DNA from 2 places in the Synechococcus sp. KORDI-49 genome. Region 2 is predicted to be linked to the other one. Evidence: riboswitches for the same ligand, from Rfam matches in the RefSeq annotation. Region 2 holds a riboswitch; the other holds the start of a gene.
The links. Region 2 has a riboswitch for cobalamin ahead of KR49_RS12285 (HupE/UreJ family protein). Riboswitches for the same ligand answer to the same signal wherever they lie in the genome.
Positions count from the first base shown of each region.

Region 1: it holds a riboswitch for cobalamin, as region 2 does, so the genes downstream of both, KR49_RS00365 (HupE/UreJ family protein) here and KR49_RS12285 (HupE/UreJ family protein) in region 2, are expected to answer to the same signal.

Region 1 covers NZ_CP006270.1:74,240-79,361, reverse strand. The annotation lists gene clpB (ATP-dependent chaperone ClpB) at 1-2,212, shown strand, start outside; gene KR49_RS00365 (HupE/UreJ family protein) at 2,220-2,831, opposite strand; cobalamin riboswitch at 2,858-3,020, opposite strand; gene KR49_RS00360 (6-carboxytetrahydropterin synthase) at 3,013-3,498, opposite strand; gene hisIE (bifunctional phosphoribosyl-AMP cyclohydrolase/phosphoribosyl-ATP diphosphatase HisIE) at 3,559-4,227, shown strand; gene KR49_RS00350 (peptidase) at 4,228-4,860, opposite strand; gene KR49_RS00345 (DUF2214 family protein) at 4,860-5,122, opposite strand, start outside.
Region 2 covers NZ_CP006270.1:2,439,864-2,444,985, forward strand. The annotation lists gene KR49_RS12275 (hypothetical protein) at 513-713, opposite strand; gene KR49_RS12280 (hypothetical protein) at 1,211-2,629, shown strand; cobalamin riboswitch at 2,895-3,043, shown strand; gene KR49_RS12285 (HupE/UreJ family protein) at 3,068-3,679, shown strand; gene KR49_RS13430 (substrate-binding domain-containing protein) at 4,538-5,122, shown strand, end outside.

The DNA.
Region 1 (5,122 bases), 220 kb from region 2:
GGTGGACGCCGCCAAGCTGAAAGAAGCGATCACAGCCGTGCGGGGCAATCAGTCGGTGACCGACCAGAATCCGGAGGGGACCTACGAATCCCTCGAGAAATACGGCCGTGACCTCACGGCAGCGGCCCGCGACGGCAAGCTCGACCCGGTGATCGGTCGCGATGACGAAATCCGGCGCACCATTCAGATCCTCAGCCGACGCACCAAGAACAACCCTGTGCTGATCGGTGAACCAGGCGTCGGCAAGACGGCGATCGTGGAGGGACTGGCCCAGCGCATCGTCAACGGCGATGTTCCCTCAGCCCTGCAGAACCGGCAGCTCATCGCCCTCGACATGGGATCCCTGATCGCCGGTGCGAAATACCGCGGTGAATTCGAGGAGCGGCTCAAGGCCGTGCTCAAGGAGGTCACCGCCTCCGAGGGCCAGATCGTGCTGTTCATCGATGAGATCCACACCGTGGTGGGAGCCGGAGCCAGCGGCGGGGCCATGGATGCCAGCAACCTGCTGAAGCCAATGCTGGCCCGCGGAGAACTGCGCTGCATCGGAGCGACGACCCTGGATGAACACCGCCAGCACATCGAGAAGGATCCAGCCCTCGAGCGTCGGTTCCAGCAGGTGCTGGTGGATCAGCCCACCGTGGAGGACACCATCTCGATCCTCAGGGGACTCAAGGAGCGCTACGAGGTGCACCACGGCGTGCGCATCGCCGACAGCGCCCTGGTGGCAGCCGCGGTGCTGAGCAGCCGCTACATCGCGGACCGCTTCCTGCCGGACAAGGCCATTGATCTGGTGGACGAGTCCGCCGCCCGCCTCAAGATGGAGATCACCTCCAAACCGGAGGAGATCGATGAGATCGACCGGAAGATCCTGCAGCTGGAGATGGAGAAGCTCTCCCTCGGTCGGGAATCCGACAGTGCCAGCCAGGAACGTCTGCAGCGCCTCGAGCGTGAGCTGGCGGAACTGAGCGAGCAGCAGAGCACGCTCAATGCGCAATGGCAGCAGGAGAAAGGCGCCATCGACGACCTCTCTGCCCTGAAGGAGGAGATCGAACGGGTGCAGCTTCAGGTGGAGCAGGCCAAACGCAGCTACGACCTCAACAAGGCCGCGGAACTCGAGTACGGCACCCTGGCCGGTCTCCAGAAACAGCTGCAGGAGAAGGAACTTCAGCTCTCCGGAGACGAGGCGGGTGAGAAGACCCTGCTGCGTGAAGAGGTGAGCGAGGACGACATCGCTGAAGTGATCGCCAAGTGGACCGGCATTCCCGTGGCACGCCTGGTGCAGAGCGAGATGGAGAAGCTGCTCCAGCTCGAGGACGACCTGCATCAGCGCGTCATCGGGCAGGACGAGGCTGTGACCGCCGTGGCTGATGCGATCCAGCGGTCCCGGGCAGGCCTCAGCGACCCCAACCGTCCGATCGCCAGCTTCCTGTTCCTCGGTCCCACCGGAGTCGGCAAGACGGAACTGTCGAAAGCCCTGGCCAACCGTCTTTTCGACAGTGACGACGCGATGGTGCGCATCGACATGTCGGAGTACATGGAGAAGCACACCGTGAGCCGTCTGATCGGCGCACCTCCGGGCTACGTGGGCTATGAGGCGGGTGGTCAGCTCACGGAAGCGGTTCGCCGCAGGCCCTACGCGGTGATCCTCTTCGACGAGGTGGAGAAGGCTCACCCCGACGTGTTCAACGTGATGCTGCAGATCCTTGATGACGGGCGGGTCACCGACGGTCAGGGACGCACGGTGGACTTCACCAACACGGTGCTGATCCTCACCAGCAACATCGGCAGCCAATCGATCCTGGAGCTGGCCGGGAACCCGGATCAGCACGGAGAGATGGAACGACGGGTGAATGAGGCCCTGCGCGGCCACTTCCGACCTGAGTTCCTCAACCGTCTGGACGATCAGATCATCTTCCGCAGCCTCGACCGGCAGGAACTCCGCCAGATCGTGAGCCTGCAGGTGGAACGGCTGCGACAGCGCCTGGAGGAGCGCAAGCTGGACCTGCAGCTAAGCGAAAGCGCCTCGGACTGGCTCGCCAATGTCGGTTACGACCCGGTGTACGGGGCGAGACCTCTGAAGCGGGCGATTCAGCGGGAACTGGAGACCCCGATCGCCAAGGCCATCCTCGGGGGACGCTTCAGCGAAGGCCAACGGATCTCCGTGGAGGTCGAGGCGGCCGGGGTCGAAGCCGAGCGATTGGTGCTCAGCTGATCTGCGCTCAGGGAACAAGCAGCGACCAGGTGAAGGCGGCGCCGATGCCGATCCAGACACCGGCGGCGATCTGGCGCCCGTTGCTGCCGACCCCCTCCAGCAGACGGCTGGAGACACCGGTGACGGCCAGCAGCAGCACACCCTGACCGATCAGCAGCCCGAGGCCATAGGCGAACAGCGGAGCCGGCTCAGCGCCGATCACAGCTCCGCCCAGCAGGTATCCGTGCAGGCTGATGGCCGGCAGCAGCAGCCACACCGGCAGGCGTCCGAGGATCACCAGACCTTCGAGCACGAGAGTGAGGGAGACGCAGGCCTCCGCGGCGGTCTCAAGCGCTGACGGCAGAGGAACCAACTGGGAAACGAGACTGCCGCCCAGGCCCAGAGCCAGCAGCGGAAGCACCCAGCGACGGGGCTGACGCAGACCCACAAGAGCGATGGCCAGCAGAAACAACAGATGGTCGGGCCCCAGCAGAGGGTGACCGATCCCGCTGATCACGCCCTGCCAGGCGGTGATTCCGGATCCCTCCGGCATGCCGAAGGGGTGATGGGCCAGGGCGGGAGTCGCGGCGAGCAGAGACAGCAGCGACAGCCCCAGACAGGGCCCAGCCCTGCGGATCATCTGGTTGGAATGCATCGTGTTCGATCCTCGTCGATGAAGAAGTCGGCGGGCGTTCTGACTGACGACGGATCGGCCGGACTGACCGATGGAATCGCTTCACAGCTGCGGGACAGCGCCGGATTTTCACCGGTCTTTCCCCGTTACCTCCAACAGCTGATCTCTGCTGGAACCGAGCACTTCGTTATAGCTGAGTGGATTCATTCCCAAACCATTCCGGAACAGAGCTGTAGGTGGCGGCATTGCGTTCGTTCTCACGCGCCTCCACCGCCCAGCAGCAGGTGCGGCCCAGATCACGTTCCTGAAGCAGCTGATTGGCCCAGCTCCAGACCAGTTCCGCGGTGGTTTCCATCCCAACGTTCGTCATCACACGCAGATCAAGAGCGCCGAGCTCGTGCAGGCGCTGCCATTCCTCCAGCAACGGATCGTCTTCGTTGACGAGGAAAGTGTGGTCAAAGTGATCACGCAGGCGCTGCTCAAAGCCTTTCAGGCCCGAGAAATCCACCACAAAACCGCAGACATCGAGCTGACGGGCCGCGAACCAGAGCGTGAAACTGCGGCTGTAACCGTGAACGAAGCGGCAATGGCCCGGATGACGCCATTGCCGATGACAGCAGGGATACCCCTCGAACCGCTTGCTGCAGACGTGACGGGAGGGAGGGGTCAGCACAAATCAAATGAGGGAGGACGCTGCAGGAAGATCGGAACAGTGCTTGAAGCATGAGGCCTGATGCAGCCCTCCAGCCCCGCCTTCATCAACCAACTCCGTTTTAACGACGCCGGCTTGCTGCCAGCTGTCGCGCAGGACTGGCTTGACGGAGCCGTTCTCATGGTGGCCTGGATGAACCGGGAGTCGATCGAGCACACCCTGCGCAGCGGAGAGGTGCACTACTGGAGCCGGTCCCGCGCCGAGCTCTGGCACAAGGGAGCCACCAGCGGCCACACCCAGATCCTGCGGGGCCTTCGGTACGACTGCGACGCCGACGTGCTGCTGCTGAGCATTGAACAGACCGGAGATGTGGCCTGTCACACCGGGGCCCGAAGCTGTTTCTACGAGGCCGGCGACACCCGCAGCGACGGAGGCAGCGACGCCCTGCCGCCTCCAGCGGATGCCTGCACGGAGCTGTATCGGGTGATCCGTGGCCGGCAGAGCCAACCGGAGGAGGGCAGCTACACGAACAAGCTTCTGAGTGGCGGTGACAACCGGATCCTCAAGAAGATCGGCGAGGAAAGCGCTGAGTTCGTCATGGCCTGCAAGGACGATGTGCGCGAGGAGATCGCCGGTGAAGCCGCCGATCTGATCTTTCATATCCAGGTGGCCCTGGCTCACCACGGCGTCAGCTGGCGGGAGGTGCAGGAGGTGCTGGCGGCGCGGCGTGGAGCTCCGCGCCGCCCTTGATCACTGGCCGGTGATCGGGCCGAAGCGGTTGGGCTGAGTCCGCACCCAAGACAGGGTCTGACGATCGCGATCGCTGGGCGTGAGCACCGGATCGGCTCCTTGATGCACAGCCAGGGCATCAAGGGAATCATCGCTGTGGCCCCAGAGCCCGAAGGCATGGCCGAGCTCATGCAGAGCCGTGGCCTCCAGCGCCTGGGCACGAAGCTCCGGCGAAATCAGCAGCTCAACCAGCGGTTCCCGGCGGCGCTGGCCGGCACGGTTGAGTTCCGCCAGCCGCAGCACGCTGCGTCCGTTGCTGGCTCTCCATCCGGTGTCGGTGCGACGCCGTGGAGGTCGCTGGCGAAGGATGCGGATCTGCGCACGCTCAGGCTGATCCACCAGCACCACAGGAACCTGCTGACGCCAACGGGAGAGTGCGGTGTCGACAGCGCGACGCCAGCGCACACTCCAGCGGTCCGCGGGGTCAGGGACCGGTTCGATCCAGAGGCACCAGCGGGGGAGACTCGGCAGGCCAAAGGCCGTGGTGGCGAGGCGCTTGGCGTAACCAGGCGCCTCACCCTCCCGTGACTGAGCCTGCAGAGGCTGCTTCAGAAGGCGGATCTCAGCAGCGGGAGGACAGGGCTCAGCCTGCATCAGGCCGCCGGCAGGCCAACCCCTCGGGCCATCAGCGTGGCCAGCATCGGGATGGAGGCGAAGCCGAGCAACTCGATGTTGATGATCCAGCTCAGGCGTCCGGCCAGAGCCTCGCTCACCTTGGGAAGTTCACCCTTGCGCAGTGGGATCGCCCAGAGGATGTAGGTGATGGTCGGATACAGCGACAGCGCACCGACGGAGAGGTAAATGCCGACCTTCCACCAGAACAGTGGATTCTCCGTGTAGAAGGCTGAACCCTGCC
Region 2 (5,122 bases):
GACGAATCTCTCCTGAGGTTCTTGAGTTCCTGGCGGAACCGCTCCCAGAATTCTTCGATGAACTTGATGCCCTCGATCCCCTCAGCGGGGCACAACTTCGCCCACTGCATAAACGGGTTACCGGCAACGGTCTGGAACTTCGGTTCTCCTGCTGCATCCCCTTCGCGCCAATAAACGTCCTGGGTCCAGGCATCTGAGCGATCAGCATTCGAACTGCTGGCAAACTGCTCACCCTTGCAGTCTGCGAACAACCAGACATCGGCAACAGGAGGACCTGCACGACCTGACGCTGGTTCATCAACGCATTCCTTGGTTTCCCAGTCGCATCTGTTGATCCAGGTCCTGCGTCGAACTTATAAACGGATCCAACCGTCATCCATCTGCTCAGGAAGAGACAACTGCTCCGTCTCGACTCGGCACCCTGTTCCACACCCATATACAGGCAGTACAGAGTCCTGAGGAATCGCGATTGGCGCAAGTGCACCCGCAACTAGCAAGAGTACCTGCATTGCTTACGGGTCCACCAGGTCCACGAGACGAGCATCGTCATCCACGATCCTGAACCGCTTTCCTGTCGCCGCTGCCCGCGACTTCGCAGTCCTGTAGGCATCGCTCTCGTTGTGCTTCTCCTGGTAGCGATGCCATTTGCCGAACTGATCCTGGTATTGGAGGACGAACTTCATCTGAGCGAGTGCTGGAGCAGTGAGGGGCATGATTAATCACGAACTACTAGCAAAGACAACCAATAGGTAATACTCTTGTTCTATGTTGACTTGAAGGTTGTTGAAAGTATATTAACAATATTCCAAAATTTACTATGGTCTATCTAATCAATACCGAAGACGGCGATCATGCACACCTTATAGAGGAGCATGAGACCATAGAGTAAGCAAAGGCAGCATTTCTCAAATATGTTAGTCAAGGTGCTGATGAAGGAGAGGTGGCAATCGAACTAGTAACTGAAGACTATGAACCTGTTATGTACCATGACTACCAGACTGGTATTACTGCTGTAGATAATCAACTATAGATTCTCTCGTCATCACCAAGGACAGGCAAGAGATGCTTTTCTTCGAACTGAAGCGGGGACGCGCAAGGTGCAAAATTTGATATGTAAATCGGAAGAAGTTGAATTGGGCAGATGAAGAAGAATGTGATGAATGACACCTGCATTTAGGCGTAGAATCCCCCTTATTTCGTGCCTTCAGGGATGGGTCTGAGGACTGCTGTACGGAACTTCCTCAAGAAGGTCTTTGGCAACTCCCTTTATAGAGGGTTCAGGGATACCTATCGCGACGTCAGTCACGGGGACGATCAGAGGGAAGGACGGGTCACTGGAGACCTGAACGACTCCAAGTGGCAGTCGGTAGGTGCATCCACATACAAGTGGGTCTCCCCCAGCAAGGCACTTGGCGTTGCCCCTGAGTTGGAGGAGGCAAAGGTTGCCCCCAAGGAACCAGAGATCGACGTCGTAGAGGAAGAGCAGCGTCCTCTCCTCTGTGAGAAGTTCCTGGTCAAGGACTACCTCCTGATCGATTACGTCGACAAATCAGGCAACGCCACCAGGAGGCGTATCCGTGTCGAAGAGGTCTATGCCTATGACGACGGGGTCTTTGTCCTTCGTGCCTGGTGCCTTCTTCGTAAGGGGTATCGGACCTTTGTCAGTACCCGTCTGAAGGGGTGTCGTGATGCCTTCTCTAAAGAGACCATCTATGACCTTCTCTCCCGTCTGAAGAAGCGGTCGTATTCGGATCCAGGGAACGTCGCCAAGGAGATCCTTGATGACCTGACGTTGGAGATCGTCATCGCCATCTACTCGTTGATGAACTACTCAACGGGCAAGGGGTATGAGAAGCGGTACGTAAGCGGCAGGAAGAAGACCGCTCTGGTGGATTGGGTTTTGGAGCAATCCATGGCGCAGTCTCTGCTGTCGACGCTTGATGCCGATAAGCGAAGCGAAGTGGAGGACTTGGTTAGGGAGTCCATCGGTGATCACAAGGTCACCCAGAGCAGTTATGAGACCTGTGCTCGGGCAATGAAGAGGAGTCGATACGTCGCCTCTTCCCATGATCGTTATGAGGTCAGGCGACAGGACCTCATCCTCTTTGTGGAGGAGACCCTGGAGGGTGAACCTGCAAAGGACACTGCTGTCACTCGCCTTAAGGAGGACCTGCTGGATCCTTCCTTCCGTATTGGCAAAGAGGTGGACGTTGAGAAGTTCCTGAAGGAGTTCGACAAGGTCAAGAAGGATTCCAAGAAGGCAGAGCGCAAGTACAAGAGCAAGAAGAAAGAAGAGGTCGTCTCCCAGCGGTACAGGCGCTTCGAGCGTGGTGAACCTGCTCGCTTACTGGCGCTGGAGGTTGCACTGCGGCATTTGGAGGACTGCCTTGATGAGGAGCGTGTCCTGATTGGTAAGGACGAATTTGAGGAAAAGATCAGGGAGGAGGTTGCCCAGGCGTTCAAGGAGGAGGAATTGAAGCAGGCAGGGGAGATGTTCCGTAAGCGGGTTGGTCATGGCATCAGCACCGCCTACTGCGCCTTCGGACTACGCAAGGCAAACCGTTCCTGGTTCACGGATTCAACGGGTAAGTCCTGGTTGGATCTTCAGACCCGTAACCAGGCGGACTGATCGAAGCAAACACGAGGGTGTGGGAGGCACCACAAGGGTTTCCGAACACACTCGATCGCTATGCGTCTTCAGCAATGACTACTGAGGTCCCTCAACTGTGGGAGGCGTAATCGCCCTGATGGATCTAAAATCGAGGTAGGCAGAAGACCTGCGTAACGAACTCGGCAAGTAACCCTCTCTCCCAAGCAGCAGACCAGGCACCTGCTGGTCTTGCCGTCTTGCTCAGGGGCAATCGCATTGGCAGTCGGCAAGGGGCGGTAGAAAGGTTATAAGTGGGTATGACGGATCCACCTCCTAAGAGGTTGGCAAAACGAGGAAAGTGCGGTGAGGGAGTCCCCAAGTCCGCCGCTGTCCCGCAACTGTGATGGGGTTCGCCCCTCAGTCAGAACACTCGCCGTCTCCAATCCCTTTCGTTCTCGGCGAGGACCGAGGCATTCCATGAAACTTTCCCTTTTCCCCCTGGTTGCCCTGACCGCTGGATCCGCTGTGGTCCTTGGCACCCATCCCGCTCTTGCTCATGGCACTGCTGGTGGTGGTGCTCTTAGCGGTCTGACCCACCCACTGCTGGGGTTAGATCACCTGCTAATGCTGATGGCAGTTGGCACTGCTGCGTCCTTCATCTCCTCCCAACTGCTGCTGTGGGCACTGGGCGGGGCAGTAATCGGTGCTGTTTTGGGATTCACAGGATTCACCGTCACCTCTGCGGAAGTGCTGGCGGCACTGGCGATCTCAGCGGTAGGTGCGTTGATCCTGGTGGCGGGCAAAGTCGCCAAGACCTCCAACCTCACCACCATCAGCGAGGTGGTGGTCGCAGGAGGGATCGCTATTCACGCCATGCTCCATGGACTGGAGGCACCCAAGGACAGCAGCACCCTGATCTGGTGGAGCGGTGCTCTGCTGAGTTCAGTGCTGGTGTGCGGCGGTTCCTATCTGCTTCTCAAGAAACTGCCCAAATCGGTCAGCAAGGCGGCAGCAGTTGCCTTCCTTGCCATCGGTGGGTTGCTTGCCTTTGGTCCGTTGGGTCTGCTGGCGGGTGGCGCTGGGGCATGACCCTGAACTGCTGAGATCGCCAGTGCCGCAAGCACTTTCGACGCATTAGTCCCCTTCAGTGGCGGCATTCCCTGCCGCCTTTTTTATTGCTTACGGGCAACCGAACCTTGATAGGTGCCCACTACCTCTTCCAAGTGTTCCTGACAGCGGAACACTTGGAAGAGGTTGGTTGGGAGGTGCCATTCCATGAACGGATTCAGTTCTTGAACTCGGAACGGGTCTCCTGCCATCCCTTAGTCGCCCTCTACAACTGTCTCGACTACGGCATCCCTCAACTGAGGGAGGGCAAACCCCAGTGACTCAGGGCAAACTGTCGGAAGGGACATGACCGAAGGACCCATACCGCTAGATGGACGCCAACGAACTGGGAGATCTGCTGCTTGAGGTCTTGCCACCAGATGGGAGCACCCTGGGGAACCTGTCAGCACGGCAATGAGTGCTGAGATCCCTCAACTGGGGGAGGCGTAATCGTCCTGATGGATCTAAAATCGAGGTAGGCAGAAGACCTGCGTAACGAACTCGGCAAGTAACCCTCTCTCCCAAGCAGCAGACCAGGCACTTGCTGGTCTGGATGATTTGGCGGCATATATCCTCTCGGGCGAAAAAGAGTTTCCGAATGAGTTAGACGTAAGAAGAGGGATACAACCATGTTTTTATGCGGTTTTCGCATAAAGGGATACAACCAGGTTTTTATGCGGTTTTCGCATAAAATACTGAATACCGTGACCGATCAATCGACGAGAGGTATAGTTAGTTAGTTAGTTAGTTAGTTAGTTAGTTAGTTAGTTAGTTAACCAACTTGCTAAACACTTGATTGCATAAATTTTTGATCAGTTGATAACAGTTGATGACCTGGAATTGCTGGACACCCTGATTTGGGTCGGGTCAGGCGAAGAGTCTGCAAGAAGGTGCTTCACTAATCAAAGTACTGTGTCAAGAAGAAATACTGCCACTTTGGATTTTTTAGGGTTAAAGTTAGAACGAAATGCAATGAGTGAATGGGAACTATCCGGTGATTATCGACTGTTAAATATGGAGAGAAAAGTTCACCAGTATCGTAGATTTAGTCATAAAAAGGAATTCCTACGCTTAGAAGCAACCCCCTGGGCAGGACCGACGCTTGCAACCGCTGCTCCACAGAATTGGACCCAAGGAACATGGAATCACGTTGGCATGCTGCGCCCCCTGTATCTATTAAAAAATAGAATTATTGACGCGTGGATAGGAAGTTATCAACCAGACATGCCTGACAAGCAAAATCCTGATTTTCTTGTTATAGATTTATGCCAAACTCCCGTAAATCTGTGCGCTAATAATGGGCATCCACTAATTAAAAAAGAAAAAGTAATAAGAGAAGATTTGGACGACTTTCCCTCGCTGGCACTACCATCAGGATTTTTTCCAAAAACAGAACGAATACTCAGATCCCATGGGTTATGGTCA